3 regions of the Streptomyces sp. NBC_00887 genome follow, and region 1 is predicted to be linked to each of the others. Evidence: riboswitches for the same ligand, from Rfam matches in the RefSeq annotation. Region 1 holds a riboswitch; each other region holds the start of a gene.
The links. A riboswitch is a leader RNA that binds a small molecule or an ion and turns the genes downstream of it on or off. The one in region 1 is predicted to bind S-adenosylmethionine.
Positions count from the first base shown of each region.

Region 2: linked by a shared signal. The riboswitch ahead of OG844_RS15095 (hypothetical protein) and the one ahead of OG844_RS09850 (aminotransferase class V-fold PLP-dependent enzyme) in region 1 are both predicted to bind S-adenosylmethionine.
Region 3: linked by a shared signal. The riboswitch ahead of OG844_RS35760 (aminotransferase class V-fold PLP-dependent enzyme) and the one ahead of OG844_RS09850 (aminotransferase class V-fold PLP-dependent enzyme) in region 1 are both predicted to bind S-adenosylmethionine.

Region 1 covers NZ_CP108788.1:2,158,823-2,161,078, reverse strand. The annotation lists gene trpD (anthranilate phosphoribosyltransferase) at 1-773, shown strand, start outside; SAM riboswitch class IV at 858-974, shown strand; gene OG844_RS09850 (aminotransferase class V-fold PLP-dependent enzyme) at 1,148-2,256, shown strand, end outside.
Region 2 covers NZ_CP108788.1:3,315,308-3,317,563, forward strand. The annotation lists gene OG844_RS15090 (arabinan endo-1,5-alpha-L-arabinosidase) at 1-194, opposite strand, end outside; gene OG844_RS15095 (hypothetical protein) at 471-881, opposite strand; SAM riboswitch class IV at 931-1,041, opposite strand; gene OG844_RS15100 (cytochrome P450) at 1,166-2,256, opposite strand, start outside.
Region 3 covers NZ_CP108788.1:7,843,625-7,845,880, reverse strand. The annotation lists gene OG844_RS35760 (aminotransferase class V-fold PLP-dependent enzyme) at 1-1,298, opposite strand, end outside; SAM riboswitch class IV at 1,472-1,588, opposite strand; gene trpD (anthranilate phosphoribosyltransferase) at 1,673-2,256, opposite strand, start outside.

The sequences.
Region 1 (2,256 bases):
ACCTGGCCAAGACGGTCAACATCTCCACCATGTCGGCGATCGTCGTCGCCGGGACCGGCGCCAAGGTCGTCAAGCACGGCAACCGCGCCTCCTCCTCGTCGAGCGGGGCCTCCGACGTGCTCGAGAAGCTCGGCGTCAACCTCGAGCTGACCCCGCAGGGCGTCGTCCGGGTCGCCGAGGAAGCGGGCATCACCTTCTGCTTCGCGGTGAAGTTCCACCCGGCCCTGCGGCACGCGGCGAGGGCCCGCAAGGAGCTCGGCACGCCGACCACCTTCAACATCCTGGGCCCGCTCACCAATCCGGCCCGGGTGCGCTCCCAGGCCGTCGGCGTCGCCGACCTCAGGATGGCGCCGATCGTCGCGGGTGTGCTCGCCGACCGGGGTAGTTCGGCGCTGGTCTTCCGGGGCGACGACGGCCTCGACGAGCTGACCACCACGGCGACCTCCCGGGTCTGGATCGTCCGGGACGGTGCCGTGCGCGAGGAGGCGTTCGACCCGCGGGACGTCGGCCTGGACCTGGTGCCGGTCTCGGCGCTGCGCGGTGCCGACGCCTCCTTCAACGCGGACGTCGCCCGGCGGATGCTGGACGGGGAGGCAGGTCCCGTACGCGACGCGGTGCTCCTCAACTCCGCTGCCGCGCTGGTGGCGCTCGACCCGGGCGAGGGCACGCTCGACGAGCAGATCGCGGCGGGGATCGCGAGGGCCGCGGAATCGATCGACTCGGGTGCCGCCAAGCGGGCGCTGGAGCGCTGGGTGGCCGCCAGCAACGCATGAAGCAAGGACGTGTGGGGCGGGGCGCAGTCCGGATCGCGGACTGCGCCCTTGCGCATGTGGTCACGTATGGCAAGATGCTGCGCAGGTCATGAGTGACAGCGAATAAGCCCCGGCTCGCTGTCCGGCAACCCTCCGTCCGTGGCGGGGTGCCCCGGGTGAAGACCAGGCCGCAGGCAGCGAGGTCTGTGGCAAGCGCGGGCCCCTAGGCATCTGTGAATGCCATCCCCCGGGGTCCTGGTCCCCAGGGAGCCTCTTGTGAGCAAGCGAATGCGATAGGGCCCAACGCCCTCTTCCGCGCACCCTTTTCTCCTTCCCCTGCGCTGCCGCGTATCTGCCGGCGCCGGGATTTCGCCTGCCTGTTACGGGAGTTCGCCATGTCTGTCTCCACCGCTGCCGCCGATCAGTCCATTTGTGCCCCGCTGCCGGTTCTGGGAGCCGATGTCACCGTTCCGCTGGTTACGGGCGGCGAAGTCACCTATGCCGCCCTCGACTACGCGGCGAGCGCCCCGGCCCTGCAGCGCGTGTGGGACGACGTGGCCGCCTACGCCCCGTACTACGGCAGCGTGCACCGCGGCGCCGGCTACCTCTCGCAGCTCTCCACGGACCTCTTCGAGAGCAGCCGCGTCACCGTCGCGGAGTTCCTCGGCTGCCGTGCCGAGGACCAGGTGGTCTTCACCCGCTCGACGACGGACTCCCTCAACCTGCTTGCCGCAGCACTTCCCGCGGACTGCCAGGTGTTCGTGTTCGAGACCGAGCACCATGCCTCGCTGCTTCCCTGGCGCGACGCCCGGGTGACCTTCCTCGACGCCCCCAGGACCCCTGCCGAGGCAGTCGTGACGCTGGAGCGTGCGCTGGCCGACCGCGACCCCTACGGCCCCGCACTGGTCTGTGTGACGGGCGCGTCGAACGTCACCGGAGAGCTGTGGCCGGTGAAGGAACTGGCCGCCGCCGCCCACGCGCACGGTGCCCGGATCGTCCTCGACGCCGCGCAGCTGGCACCCCATCACCCGGTGGACATCGCGGAACTGGACGTCGACTGGCTCGCCTTCTCCGGGCACAAGCTGTACGCGCCGTTCGGCTCGGGCGTCCTCGCCGGCCGGGCCGACTGGCTGCGGGACGCGGAGCCGTATCTCGCGGGCGGCGGCGCCTCCCGGAAGGTTGCCCGGCGCGCCGACGGTGGCGTCGACGTGGAGTGGCACACCACGGCTGCCCGGCACGAGGCCGGATCGCCCAACGTGATCGGCGTCTACTCCATCGCCGCCGCCTGCAAGGCCCTGACCGAGGCCGGGTTCGAGCAGCTCGTCGCCCGCGAGCAGCAGCTCGTCACCCGGGTCCGTGAAGGCCTGGCCGAGGTCCCCGCGGTCAAGGTGCTCTCCCTGTTCGGCGACGACGCCCCGAGGGTCGGCGTCATCTCCTTCGTGGTCGAGGGCTGGAACAGCTCGCACTTCGCCGCGGCGCTCTCCGCGGAGTACGGCATCGGGGT
Region 2 (2,256 bases), 1.2 Mb from region 1:
CCCTCTCCGGTGGAGTAGAGCAGGTACTGGCCGGACGTGCTCCGGATCATGGTGGGGTCGTGGACGACGATGTCGCCCTTGACGACACCGGGGTTGGGGTACGCGGACGCGCTCGTCGGCACGAGCGCCAGCAGGAGTGCGGCGGGCAGGGCGGCGAGGGCCCTTCGCGGAATTCTTGTCGGGATGCGGCTCATCAGGAGACCTTCTTCGGTCGTGTCGGGGTACCCGGCAGTCGTCACCGAGGGCCAGGAGGTTGCCATGCGCATGACATTGATCTGTTCGACGTGCCGAACGACGCTCGTAACTTCGGACGGGCGGCCAGGACGGGACCGTAGAATCGAACGCACCTTGCGTCAACGGATTGAGCGCGCATTCGACGAAAACCCGGACTCTGTCCGGTATCACGAACGGACCGGCCCGCCCGGATCGGGCGGTACCGGCCGAACGCACCTGTTCCTGGAGCTGGTTGGCTACAGCCCGTAGGTGAGGTCCCCGCGACCCGTGTGCTGCGGATCGGGTGCGCTCGTCGCGCACAGCGGACCGCCCTCGGTTCCCACGTTCACGAGGCCGGTCGCCTCACCGCCGAGGCCGACGAAGCGCAGCGCGTGCCAGCGCGGCAGCCAGTACACGCGCCCGCGGTGGCCCGTGAGCAACTCCCGCAGATCGGCGGGAGCGTGCGTCCACACCTCGGGCAGGCCGCCGGGGTGTTCGAAGGCCGCGCGCAGAACCAGCCATCCGTCGTCGCGGACATCGCCCGCGGTCAGCAGGAGTTCCACGGCCTGGCCGGGTTCCTGTACGCACTTCTTGGCGTGGATCCAGTGCACGTGGTGGCCGGGCGCGTAGCGCACGCAGGCGTCGTGGTGAATGAGGTGAGGGAGCATGGCCGTTGTCGCCTTCCGGGGTCCTGGACCCCGGGGGCCTGTCCCCGGTGGTCCGCTGTTCCCCGCACGGTGCCGCGCGGAGCGGGTCGTCACCCGGAGCACCCGCAGCGGAGCGGGGTGCCGTCCAGCGAGCCGGGGCTTTCCACTGGAACTCATGACCCGTCAAAAGCGTAACAGGAGCCGTGAGGGCGTCGGGGTTCGCACACCACCCCCGCGTACGGGCGCGATGCCTCCCGCCCGTACGCGTCCACGCCCTCGCGCAGGTTCTCCTGGTCCGACCCGCCTCAGCCGTGCAGCAGGACGGGGAAGGCCTCCATGTCGTTCTGCGTCATCACCGGCAGCTTGCGGATCTCGTCGTCCGGTATCGCGAGCCTGAGCGCGGGGAAGCGCGCGAAGAGGGCGGGGAGTGCGATGCCGGCCTCCACCCGTGACAGCGCGGCACCGGGGCAGATGTGGGGGCCGTGGCCGAAGGTCATGTGCCGGATCGGTGTCGGACGGGTGATGTCGAAGGAGTCGGCGTCGTCGCCGTGCTGTTCGGCATCGCGTCCGATGACCCGGTAGGAGATGACGACGCCCTCTCCCTCGGCGATCACCTGGTCGCCGACCTGGATGTCCTCGGTGGCGAAACGCATCAGCAGGTGCGTGGTGGGCGTGTCCCAGCGCAGCGTCTCCTCGACGACCGTCTCCCACGAAATCTCCCCGTCCAGCACCATCCGCAGCTGGTCGGGGTGGGCGAGCAGTGCGCGTACGGCGTTGAGGATGAGCCCGATCGTGGTCTCGTGCCCGGCGGCCACCATGGCCTTGAGGTTGCCGACGACCTCCTCCTCGGTGAGGGGCTCGCCTCCCTCGTCGGCCAGGATCAGGGCGCTGGTGAGGTCGTCGGTGGCCCGCGCTGTCTTCTCGCGTACGAGGTCCGTGTAGAAGACGTCCAGTTCACGCAGCAGCGCCAGGCGCTCCTCCTGCGGGGTGAGCATGGAGAAGAAGGCCTTGTACTGCTTCGTCAGCATCGGGAACTGGTCCTCGTCCACCCCCATCAGCAGCCCGACGACCCGCATCGGCAGCGGCTGGGCGAAGACGGCCTTGAGATCGACGACCCCGTCCTTGCCCTGCTCGGCGAGGGCGTCGAGGAGCTCTTCGGTGAACTTCTCGATGGCGGGGCGGACCGCCTCGAGCCGACGCGGGGTGAGCGCCTGGGAGGTCTTCGTCCGCAGCCTCCGGTGCTCGCCGCCGTCGACCGTGAACATGGAGCGACCGGCGTCGATCATTCCGATCAGGGGCCACGCGTGGGTGACCTCACCGCTCCTCCACAGCCCCCAGGCGTCCAGGTCCTTCACCAGCCGCGGTTCGACGAGCAGTTGACGTGCTTCGGCGTGCC
Region 3 (2,256 bases), 5.7 Mb from region 1:
AGCTCGCGGACCGCGCCCAGGAACCGCTCGATGTGCTCGTCCGGCGTACCGGCCCCGAAGCTCACCCGGATGGCGTTGAGGGACCGCTCGCCCGGCTCGGCGTCCGGGGCGCCGCACTCGCCCGGGTCCTGCGGCTCACTGCCCAGCAGGGTCCGTACGAGCGGGTGGGCGCAGAACAGGCCGTCGCGGACCCCGATGCCGTACTCCGCGGAGAGCGCCGCGGCGAAGTGCGAGCTGTTCCAGCCCTCGACCACGAAGGAGATGACGCCGACCCTCGGGGCGTCGTCGCCGAACAGGGAGAGCACCTTGACCGCGGGGACCTCGGCCAGGCCTTCACGGACCCGGGTGACGAGCTGCTGCTCGCGGGCGACGAGCTGCTCGAACCCGGCCTCGGTCAGGGCCTTGCAGGCGGCGGCGATGGAGTAGACGCCGATCACGTTGGGCGATCCGGCCTCGTGCCGGGCAGCCGTGGTGTGCCACTCCACGTCGACGCCACCGTCGGCGCGCCGGGCAACCTTCCGGGAGGCGCCGCCGCCCGCGAGATACGGCTCCGCGTCCCGCAGCCAGTCGGCCCGGCCGGCGAGGACGCCCGAGCCGAACGGCGCGTACAGCTTGTGCCCGGAGAAGGCGAGCCAGTCGACGTCCAGTTCCGCGATGTCCACCGGGTGATGGGGTGCCAGCTGCGCGGCGTCGAGGACGATCCGGGCACCGTGCGCGTGGGCGGCGGCGGCCAGTTCCTTCACCGGCCACAGCTCTCCGGTGACGTTCGACGCGCCCGTCACACAGACCAGTGCGGGGCCGTAGGGGTCGCGGTCGGCCAGCGCACGCTCCAGCGTCACGACTGCCTCGGCAGGGGTCCTGGGGGCGTCGAGGAAGGTCACCCGGGCGTCGCGCCAGGGAAGCAGCGAGGCATGGTGCTCGGTCTCGAACACGAACACCTGGCAGTCCGCGGGAAGTGCTGCGGCAAGCAGGTTGAGGGAGTCCGTCGTCGAGCGGGTGAAGACCACCTGGTCCTCGGCACGGCAGCCGAGGAACTCCGCGACGGTGACGCGGCTGCTCTCGAAGAGGTCCGTGGAGAGCTGCGAGAGGTAGCCGGCGCCGCGGTGCACGCTGCCGTAGTACGGGGCGTAGGCGGCCACGTCGTCCCACACGCGCTGCAGGGCCGGGGCGCTCGCCGCGTAGTCGAGGGCGGCATAGGTGACTTCGCCGCCCGTAACCAGCGGAACGGTGACATCGGCTCCCAGAACCGGCAGCGGGGCACAAATGGACTGATCGGCGGCAGCGGTGGAGACAGACATGGCGAACTCCCGTAACAGGCAGGCGAAATCCCGGCGCCGGCAGATACGCGGCAGCGCAGGGGAAGGAGAAAAGGGTGCGCGGAAGAGGGCGTTGGGCCCTATCGCATTCGCTTGCTCACAAGAGGCTCCCTGGGGACCAGGACCCCGGGGGATGGCATTCACAGATGCCTAGGGGCCCGCGCTTGCCACAGACCTCGCTGCCTGCGGCCTGGTCTTCACCCGGGGCACCCCGCCACGGACGGAGGGTTGCCGGACAGCGAGCCGGGGCTTATTCGCTGTCACTCATGACCTGCGCAGCATCTTGCCATACGTGACCACATGCGCAAGGGCGCAGTCCGCGATCCGGACTGCGCCCCGCCCCACACGTCCTTGCTTCATGCGTTGCTGGCGGCCACCCAGCGCTCCAGCGCCCGCTTGGCGGCACCCGAGTCGATCGATTCCGCGGCCCTCGCGATCCCCGCCGCGATCTGCTCGTCGAGCGTGCCCTCGCCCGGGTCGAGCGCCACCAGCGCGGCAGCGGAGTTGAGGAGCACCGCGTCGCGTACGGGACCTGCCTCCCCGTCCAGCATCCGCCGGGCGACGTCCGCGTTGAAGGAGGCGTCGGCACCGCGCAGCGCCGAGACCGGCACCAGGTCCAGGCCGACGTCCCGCGGGTCGAACGCCTCCTCGCGCACGGCACCGTCCCGGACGATCCAGACCCGGGAGGTCGCCGTGGTGGTCAGCTCGTCGAGGCCGTCGTCGCCCCGGAAGACCAGCGCCGAACTACCCCGGTCGGCGAGCACACCCGCGACGATCGGCGCCATCCTGAGGTCGGCGACGCCGACGGCCTGGGAGCGCACCCGGGCCGGATTGGTGAGCGGGCCCAGGATGTTGAAGGTGGTCGGCGTGCCGAGCTCCTTGCGGGCCCTCGCCGCGTGCCGCAGGGCCGGGTGGAACTTCACCGCGAAGCAGAAGGTGA